DNA from 3 places in the Microbacterium sp. K35 genome. Region 2 is predicted to be linked to each of the others. Evidence: predicted binding sites of a transcription regulator. Region 2 holds the regulator's gene; each other region holds the start of a gene.
What was found. Region 2 encodes LexA, which represses DNA repair genes until DNA is damaged. Its sites were predicted from a motif close to TCGAACANNTGTTCGA; they were not measured.
Positions count from the first base shown of each region.

Region 1: the regulator LexA is predicted to act here: its motif matches at 1,484-1,499, upstream of DW299_RS12355 (HNH endonuclease signature motif containing protein).
Region 3: the regulator LexA is predicted to act here: its motif matches at 1,381-1,396, upstream of imuA' (DnaE2-dependent mutagenesis accessory factor ImuA').

Region 1 is NZ_SSDM01000312.1:10,754-14,005, reverse strand. Features, by position in the region: gene DW299_RS12365 (carbohydrate ABC transporter permease) at 1-246, shown strand, start outside; gene DW299_RS12360 (DUF1254 domain-containing protein) at 271-1,161, opposite strand; gene DW299_RS12355 (HNH endonuclease signature motif containing protein) at 1,531-2,901, shown strand; gene DW299_RS12350 (ECF transporter S component) at 2,967-3,252, opposite strand, start outside.
Region 2 is NZ_SSDM01000267.1:5,776-9,027, forward strand. Features, by position in the region: gene metE (5-methyltetrahydropteroyltriglutamate--homocysteine S-methyltransferase) at 1-1,304, shown strand, start outside; gene lexA (transcriptional repressor LexA) at 1,360-2,052, opposite strand; gene DW299_RS10140 (LysM peptidoglycan-binding domain-containing protein) at 2,341-2,709, shown strand; gene DW299_RS10145 (histidinol-phosphate transaminase) at 2,744-3,252, shown strand, end outside.
Region 3 is NZ_SSDM01000058.1:15,087-18,338, forward strand. Features, by position in the region: gene DW299_RS01600 (DNA polymerase Y family protein) at 1-588, opposite strand, end outside; gene imuA' (DnaE2-dependent mutagenesis accessory factor ImuA') at 585-1,370, opposite strand; gene DW299_RS01610 (prepilin peptidase) at 1,501-1,971, shown strand; gene DW299_RS01615 (hypothetical protein) at 2,020-2,232, shown strand; gene DW299_RS01620 (CYTH domain-containing protein) at 2,225-2,842, shown strand; gene DW299_RS01625 (type III polyketide synthase) at 2,905-3,252, shown strand, end outside.

The DNA of each region.
Region 1 (3,252 bases), on a different contig from region 2:
ATCGTGGCCGTGTCGATCATCGTGTTCATCCTCGCGTACAACGACTTCCTCATCCCGCTGCTGCTCACGCAGAGCATCGACTCGCAGACCCTCCCGGTCGGCATCGCGCTCATGCAGGGCGGCCGCGAGGTGATGTTCGGGCAGATGGCCGCAGCCAGCCTCGCCGGCCTCATCCCGATCTACCTGCTCGCGCTGTTCCTGCAGAAGTGGCTCGTCGGCGGGCTCACCCAGGGGAGTGTGAAGTAGCCCGAGGACGCGATGGTCCGTCCGTCAGGCGGCGCGGATCGCGGGCGCCTCCCAGGTCGCGAGTTCGGCGAGGCGTGGCCGATAGAGGCGGATGAGGAGGTTCCAGCCGTCGGGGAGGGGGATCTGGTTGGGGGTGTCGCTCGGGAAGTCGCCGAGATGGATGGTGGTCGACCCGTCCGCATCGGTCTCGGCGAAGACGGAGTTGATGTTGGTCCTGCCGGTCGCGTCCGGCTCGAAGTAGCCGTCGGCGTTGTAGACGCTCACGGACCAGAACGCATCGGCGGGGACCGTGGTGAAGGTCATCGTGTAGCGACCCTGCGGAAGGTTCGGCGTGATGTTGAGGTAGGAGGCTTCGGCGTCGGGGAGTCCGCCCCAGGCGGACGCGGTGGCGATGAGGTGATGGATGGGATCCACCTCCGCTTTGCGGCCGAAGCTTCCGCCCAGGCCGCCGATCGCCCTCCCCAGAGTGAGCAGCGCCTCACGGACCTGTGTGTAGCTTGCGGGGTCGTAGTCGGGATGCGTGAAGGTGCGATCCCCGGCTGTCGTGATGGTGAGCGCGTCCTGCAGGTCGTGCACGGCGTCGAGGTCGGCGGTGTCGGCGGGATTGAACAGGATCCGTGCGGCGACGATGACGTAGTCCGTCTCGAACTCGCTCGTCGTCAGCGTGTAGGTGCCGGGGCGGTGGTAGACGTGGTTGATGTAGTGGTCCTGGTTGATCACCATTACGGAGATGTAGCGATCGCCGACCTCCGGCACGGTGAGGACGGCATCTCCGCCGCTGAGATCGACGACGGCAACCGAGTAGAGGGTGTCCCGGTTCTGCCGGATCACCGGCTGCTGGTCGAGCGGGGCGAGTTCCCGGTCGTGATGGAAGATCCCGATCCCGCCGACCAGAGGCAGTATCCGGTCGATCATCGTATCCGTCTCGACCCGGGTGAAATTGTCCACGTTCACTGCGACCGCCACGGCAGACTCACTCTCGCTCGAAGGGCATGTGTCGTCAGGGTAGCGGGGAGCCGCCCCCGTTCGACAGGGGGATCGACGCGGGCGGCTCGTGTCCTGTCGCCTCCCGTCCGCGGGCTCCGTCCCCACGGCGCTCCGACCCGTACGTCGGAGGCTCCCCCCGGGTGCTCGGGCGCTCGGCATCGTGCTGACCGAGCTCGTTCCGTCGGGCACCACCATGCGGGCCATGCAGGTCGTCGGTGGCCCTCACGCCCCCGATATCCCGGTTCTCGATTCGAACAAAGATACGAAACTCGCACCCGTCGACGGTAGAATCGGGGCATGTCCACACTCTCCGGTTTGCACGAGGCGATGTCCCGCCTCGACGCCGCGTGGGGTGGCGTGGGCGATCCGACCGACCTGAACCGCGAGCACTTGATCGCGGTGAACGACGCGATCGGCGTGCTGCGGAGACGCCTCGACGCGGTGCACGTGTCGGTGGGAGCGGGCATCGCGCGGGAGTCGCGGCCTGAGCTCGGTGCCGGCAGCCTGGCGAAGCAGCAGGGCTATCGGAACCCGGCGAGGCTGATCGCCGCGACGACCGGAGTCTCGACGGGAGAGGCGGCGCGACTGGTGGCGGTGGGCGAGGCCACGGCCCCGCGCGCCGACCTCCTGGGGCAGCGACTGCCGGCGAAGTACCCGTCCGTGCGGGAGGCGTTGGCTGCGGGTGCGTTCGGTGCGCCGGCGGCCGCGCTGATCGTCGCGATGCTCGACCGGTGCCGCGTGGCCGTGGGTGCTGCTCGGGTGGCGGAGGCCGAGCGGGTGCTGGTGGAGCAGGCGGCGGGGTTGTCGGTGGATGAGGTGCGGCGGTTGGTGGTGCGGGCGGAGGCGTGGGTCGATCCGGATGGGGTGGAGCCGCGGGCGGAGGAGCAGCGGTCGCGTCGGTCGTTGACGCTGTTCGAGCGTGACGGGATGGTGCATCTGAACGCGGTGCTGGATGCGGAGACGGCGGCGCCGGTGGTGGCGGCGATCCGGGGGTTCGTGTCGGCAGCGTTCGCGGCGCGTCAGGAGGCGCCGGATGCGGGTGCGCCGGATGCGGACCGTCGTACGGTGCCGATGATCCAGGCGGATGCGTTGGCGGCGTTCGCGGGGCACGTGCTCGGGTGTGCGGCGCGGTTGCCGCTGGCCGGGGCGACGGTGGTGGTGCGGGTGGGTCTGGGGGATCTGGAGGCCGGGTCGGGGTCGGCGCAGGTGGACGGGATCGATCAGCCGGTGAGCGTCGGGGCGGTGCGGCGGATGGCGGCGGGCGGCGGGGTGATCCCGTGTGTGCTCGGCGGGGGCAGTGAGGTGTTGGACTGGGGGCGGGAGAAGCGGTTGTTCACCCGGGCGCAGCGGCTGGCGTTGGTGGAGCGGGACGGGGGGTGTGCGATGTGCGGGTTGCCGCCGGAGATGACGAAGGCGCATCACATCCGGTGGTGGTCGCGCGACCGCGGGCCGACGGATCTGTCCAACGGGGTGCTGCTGTGCGAGACGTGTCACCATCGCATCCACGACAACGGGTGGGACATCCACATCGACAGCGGAGAACGCGGCAGTGGTGGCGGTGGTAGCGGCGGCGGGATGGCGAGGGTGTGGTTCGTGCCTCCGCAGTACATCGACCCCGCACGCACGCCTCGGCTCGGTGGGCGGGCCCGCTTCGACATCGCCGCCTGACGGGGGGTCGGGTCGACTCCGTGGGCACGACGCTTCGACCCGGTGGGATGCGCGACGCGAGCCGGTCAGCGGCCGCGGCCGACTCCGGCGGCGCGCAGGCGATCAGCGATCAGGATGCCGAGGGCGGTGGCGGCGACACAGCTCGCGAGTGTGATCGCGAAGAAGAGCAGCTGCACCGGAAGGGTGAAACCGCCCAGGTCGAACGACGCCCACGCGAGCAGGGGATACACGACCCCCACCACCACGGCCCCGACGTAGTGCAGCCACGTGCCCCAGTAGCGCCACATCACGAACAGGAACGGCAGCTCGGTGAAGGCCGCCCACCACAGGTTCGTCGCCACGCTGCCGAAG
Region 2 (3,252 bases):
CGCTGCTGCACGTGCCGCACGACGTCGCCGACGAGACCTCGCTCGACCCCCGCCTGGTGTCGTGGCTGGCGTTCGCCGATCAGAAGGTGCAGCAGGTCGGCGTTCTGGCCCGCGGGCTGTCGCAGGGTCCCGAGGCGATCGCCGCCGAGCTCGACGAGGCCTCGGCGGCCCTGCGCGACCGGCTGGACGCGCCGGGCGTGCGCGACGGCGCGGTGCGCGAGCGGGCGCTCGTCGACGCCGACTTCTCGCGGGTGTCCTATGAGGAGCGGGAGAGTGCGCAGGAGGCCCTCGGCCTCCCGGTCCTGCCCCTGACGACGATCGGGTCGTTCCCGCAGACCGCCGACATCCGTCGCGCACGGGCACGGTTCACGCGCGGTGAGATCCCCCGCGACGACTACGACGACTTCCTGCGCCGGGAGATCGCCGCGGTCGTGTCGCTGCAGGAGGACCTCGGACTCGACGTGCTGGTGCACGGGGAGCCGGAGCGCAACGACATGGTGCAGTACTTCGCCGAGAACCTCGACGGCTTCGCGGTCACGGAGCACGGGTGGGTGCAGTCGTACGGCTCCCGCGCCACACGCCCGTCGATCCTGTGGGGCGACGTCTCCCGGCCGGCACCGATCACGGTCGACTGGTCCGGATACGCGCAGTCGCTCACCGCGAAGCACCTCAAGGGCATGCTCACGGGGCCGGTGACGATCCTCGCGTGGTCGTTCGTGCGCGACGACCAGCCGCTGGGGGAGACCGCGAACCAGGTCGCCCTGGCGCTGCGCGAGGAGATCGCCGACCTCGAGGCGGCGGGCATCGCCGTGATCCAGGTCGACGAGCCGGCCCTGCGCGAGCTGCTGCCGCTGAAGAAGGCCGATCAGCCGTCCTACCTGGACTGGTCGGTGGCGTCGTTCCGTCTGGCGACCGGTGGGGCAGCACCGGGCACGCAGGTGCACACGCACCTCTGCTACTCGGAGTTCGGTGTCGTGATCGACGCGATCCGCGCGCTGGACGCCGACGTCACGTCCATCGAGGCCGCCCGCAGCCGGATGGAGGTCGTCGCGGACATCGCCGAGGCCGGGTTCGACCACGGCATCGGCCCCGGCGTCTACGACATCCACTCCCCGCGGGTTCCCGCGGTGGAGGAGGTGGAGTCCCTGCTGCGTCGCGCCGTGGAGGAGATCCCCACGCGGCAGCTCTGGGTCAACCCGGACTGCGGCCTCAAGACCCGCGGCTACGAGGAGACCACCGCGTCGCTGCGGAACATCGTCGAGGCCACGCGCCGCGTGCGCGCCGAGGTGGGCGCCTCGGTCTGATCATGTGACGAAGGCCCTCTCCGTGCGATCGGGGAGGGCCTTCGTCGTGTCCGGGTCAGACGGCTCGCAGCACCGCGACGACCTTGCCGAGCACCACGGCCTCGTCGCCGAGGATGGGCTCGAAGGCGGTGTTCCGCGGCAGCAGCCACGTGTGTCCATCGCGGCGACGGAGCACCTTGACGGTGGCCTCGCCATCGAGCATCGCCGCGACGATCTCGCCGTTCTCGGCGTCGTGCTGCGAGCGGACGACGACCCAGTCGCCGTCGCAGATGGCGGCGTCGATCATCGACTCGCCGGAGACCTTGAGCATGAACAGGTCGCCCTTGCCGACGAGCTGCCGCGGGAGCGGGAAGATCTCCTCGACCTGCTGGTCCGCGGTGATGGGCACGCCGGCGGCGATGCGGCCGACGAGGGGCACGAGCGCGGCGTCGCCGACGGGAGTCGTGACATCGGCCGGGTTCTCGGCGCCGGAGCCGGTGCCGGGCAGGTCGATCAGCACCTCCATGGCCCGCGTCTTGCCCGGGTCTCGACGCAGGTAGCCGCTCAGCTCCAGCTGGCCGAGCTGGTGCGTGACGCTGGAGAGCGACTTGAGCCCCACGGCGTCGCCGATCTCGCGCATGCTCGGCGGGTAGCCGTTCTGGGCGATGGCGGCCTGGATGACCTCCAGGATCGCCATCTGCTTGGGGCTGAGGCTCTTGCGACGGCGGGTCCGCGGCGCCTCCGACTCCGGGGCTGTGGTCTCGCTCATGATGCTCCTTCAGTGCGTGAGATCCGACGTCGCTCTTCGAATGTCGGTGGCCCGTGGTGGGGTGTCCTTGTCGAAACCGTATCCGAGAATCGCGCCGATCTGGAAGATCTGTTCGAGCGTGTCGGACGATTCGTGGACCGGGTTTCGAAGACAGCTTGACAGATGTTCGAACTCGAAGATATCTTCGGAACGTAGCTTCGCATTCACGGCTCCCGGCCGAGTCGCGGATGCGAACGCTACGCCAACCTCCCCGGGCCCTCGCGGCGCCGGGACAGTGAAGGAGCAGACATGAGCACCATCAGCCTCAGCACCGCGACCGCGATCTCCGCCACGGCCCGTCCGGCCACGCGGCTCCGGCTCACGGCTCGCGGTCGCGGTGTGCTGCTCGCGGTCGCGTCCGTCCCGCTCGCCGTCGGCATCGCCTTCGCGGCGATCAGCGGCGGCAGCGCCATCGCCTCCGGTGCCGACAAGCCCGTGGCCGCCGTCGAGACCATCACGGTCATGCCCGGTGACACCCTCTGGTCGATCGCCGGCTCGATCGCTCCCGAGGCCGACCCGCGCGACGTGATCGGCGACATCAGCCGCATGAACCTGCTCCGCGGCGGAGAGATCCAGATCGGTCAGGAGCTCGCGATCCCGGCGCAGTACGCGGAGTGACGCATGGCCGTCGGTGCCGCCTCGTCCTCTTAACATGGATAGGGTGACCCTCTCCCTCAACGATCTCCCGCTGCGCGACGATCTGCGCGGACTCACTCCGTACGGCGCACCGCAGGCACCGCTCCCGATCGCCCTCAACGTCAACGAGAACACGCATCCCGTTCCTGACGAGGTCGCCAGCGACATCCTCGACGACATCGCCGTGGCGATCCGCGACGTCAACCGCTATCCCGACCGGGAGTTCACCACGCTGCGGGAGGCGTTCGCGGACTACCTCGGTCACGGGCTCACGGCCGAGCAGATCTGGGCGGGCAACGGCTCGAACGAGGTGCTGCAGCACATCCTGCAGGCGTTCGGCGGACCGGGGCGGACGGCGTTCGGCTTCGCTCCGACCTACTCGATGTATCCGCTGATCGCGCAGGGCACGGGTGCGTCATGGGTCGCCGGCACCCGGCACCCCGACTACTCGATCACGCCGGAGGAAGCCGCGGAACAGGTGCGCGCCGCCGACCCCGACGTGGTGATCCTGTGCTCGCCCAACAA
Region 3 (3,252 bases), on a different contig from region 2:
GAACGCGCCGAGGGTGCGCACCCCGAGTCGCAGGAGGAGCCCGCTGAGCTGCTCGTCGCGGAGCACCTGGACGGGGTACGGTGCCAGGAAATCCCGGGAGGCGCCGGGCGGGACGACCGTGCAGGGGGCCGTTCCCCGTGCGGCGATCTCGGCCGTGAAGGGGCCGTCGGCGACCCCGACGCGCACCTCGGGGTAGCCGGCGTCGGCCAGGATCGCGGAGAGCGCCGCCGCCGCCTCCGCCTCGCCCCCGTGGTAGCGCGAGATGCCCCTGGCTCGCAGGATCGCGAGGCCCGGGCGCAGGAGCGTGACCCCGGGGGCGTGTCTCTCGATGACCTGCAGCACCGGGGCGAAGGCCCGTTCGTCCTTCCCCGGGTCGTGCGGGAGGACCCGGAGCGAGGAGAGGAGTCCCTGGGCGACGCGGCGACGTTGGCCGATGCGGACGCCGTGCGCTCGGGCCGAGGCGGTGCACGCGACGACCGTGTTCGCCTGCACCAGGGCCGTGGGCGGATGCGGCTGCCCGCCACCCAGGGCCGCCCGCAGGGGCCAGTCCGGGAACCACAGCACGAGGACGCGGAGGGGAGCGTTCATCCTGCCTCCGCCCAGAAGAGGAGCTCTGACGGGGCGGAGGTGCCCGACGCCTCCGGTTCGACGGAGAGCGGGGGCAGGGCGGTCAGCTCGGCCACCGCCGTCTCGACGGCACCGTGTCCGCCGGGGAGCCGCACCCGCACACTCGAGGCGCGCGGGCTGTGCCTGGTCCGGGCGGTGACCGTCACCGTGCAATCGGAGAGCAGGCCCCACCCCTCTCCGAGCCCGTGCCAGTCGGGGTCGTGCAGGCGGATGGTGCCCTCGCTCTGCGCCCACCGCCCCGCGCCCGGTTCCTCGGCGACCAGCAGGGTGGAGCCGCGGTCGCGCAGTCGAGCACTCAGCCGTGCGACATCCGCATCCCGGGCCCTCGACTCCGGCTGGACGACGATCAGCGGCACCACTTCGGCGAGGGCGGAGGTCACTGCGAGCCAGCGGTCTCCGGGAGACGGGACGAGGATGAGCCTGGTCAGGTCGATGCCGTAGGCGGCGGCGGCCTCCACCCCGAGGGTCGGCATGCCGATCACCGCGCACCAGTGCCCTTTGCCCGAGGCGGCACTGAGCAGCGCCAGCACGAGGGCCGGGGAGGGGGAGACCGTGTAGGAGGTGCCGGTCTGGAGTCCCTCCTCGGGCAGCAGCGCAGCGAAGGCGGGGTCGAGGGGGAGCAGGGTGTGCTCGCTGCGCCGCCGCTGCATCCGGCTGATCTCGCGGCGCAGCCGCAGCACCTCTCCGGCGCGGTTGTCGCTGGTCGGAGAGAGCGCGGTCATCGCATCGAGCCCGATCCCCATGCATCCATCCTCGAAGATATGTACGAATAAAGCAAGTGACGTGAACGACGCTAATTCGTACATCGGACATCCGTGAAACCCTGTCCACAGGGGGTCATCGGCGCGCATGCTGCTCGCCTAGCCTGCCCGGATGGATCTCCGACTCGCCCTCATCGGCCTGGTGCACGGCGCCCTCCTCGGCGTCGGCGGATGGCTGGTCGTGATCGACGCCCGCACGCACCGTCTCCCCAACCGCATCGTGCTGCCCACGCTCGCCGCCCTGCTCCTGCTCGTCACCGGGGATGCCGTCGCGACGGGTCGGCCCGAGCCGATGATCCGTGCCCTGCTCGGCGGCGTCCTGCTCGGTGGCTTCTACCTGGTGCTGCGCGTGATCAGTCGCGCCGGCATGGGCGGGGGAGACGTCAAGCTCGCGGCGGTCATCGGGCTGCTGCTCGCGTGGCACGGCTGGACGGCGCTCGCGCTCGGCGCGGCGTCCGCGTTCGTCCTCGGAGCCCTGTACGCGCTCGTGCTGATGGCGCTGCGGCGCGCCGACCGGGCGACCAGGATCGCGTTCGGACCGTGGATGATCGCGGGAGCCGTCCTCGGTGTCCTGCTCGGCTGAGCGGCCGGGCGCCGCGCGGATGGGGGAGGTCGGGTCTACTCTGGGCACATGGCACTCGCACGACTCCACGGCGGCCCGCTGGACGGGCAGATCATCCCCCTCGGCGATGCGGACGACAAGCTGATCGTCCCCTACAGCGAGACGCAGGTGGTGTACAACCGCCGCGGCGAGCCGCAGAACACGGGCGAGGGCGACGGCCCGACCGAGGTCGACTACTGGTTCGAGGAGTCGCTCGAAGACCTCACGCTCGAGGATGACTGAGCCCTCCCGCACGGTCGAGGTCGAGCGCACGTACGACGTCGACGACGACACTCCGCTCCCGCGGTGGGAGGCGATCCCGGGGGTCGATGCCGTGTCGTCCGGTGAGCACCGTGCCCTGGACGCGCACTATCTCGACACCGACGACGGCGCCCTCGCGCGCTCGGGCGTCGCGCTGCGTCGCCGCACGGGCGGCCCGGACGAGGGCTGGCACGTGAAGGGGCCGCGGCAGGGCGACGGACGCCTGGAGCTGGGGTGGCCGCTCGGCGACACCGGAGAGACCGTTCCCGCCGTGGTCGTCGAGGCGATCTCCGGCTGGACGACGGCGCCGCTGACCCCCCTCGCGCGCATCGAGAACGACCGCACGGCCTACCTGCTCACGGGGCCGCGCGGCGTCGTGGCGGAGTTCGTGGACGATCGCGTCCGTGCGACCGACGTCCGCCGTGGCACGCGCCGCGCGTGGCGTGAGTGGGAGGTGGAGCTCGGTCCCGCCGCTCCCGCCGATGAGGCAGGACGCGCAGCCCTGTTCGCCGCGGTCGAGGGCGTGGTGCGTGCGGCCGGCGCCCGTGAGGCGTCCTCCGAGTCGAAGCTCGCCAGAGCGCTCGGGTTCTAGGCGCGCGACGGCCACGACGCAACCCCTTTTCCCCGGAGCTCGCCGGGTGGTTGAGTGGGCCCATGAGCCGACCGCCCGTGCTTCGATCGCTGCAGACGATCGTCCCCGAGACCGTTCTCGTGCAGGAGCAGGTGCGTGAGGTCTTCGCCGCCCAGCCCGGTCTCGGTCGGCTGGCTCAGCGCATCGTGTCGACCTCCTTCCGCGTGTCGGGGATCGACACACGGCACACCGTGATCGATGAACTCGCCGAGGGGGCGGAGCCGGACGAGCCGCTGTTCTACGACCGTCGCTCCGGTCGACTGCTCGCCCCGGGCACGAAAGCACGCAACGACTACTACACGCGGGAGGCCTCGCGGCTCTTCGTCGAGGCCGCCCGTCGCGCGCTCGACGCGGATCCCGACGTGACCGCC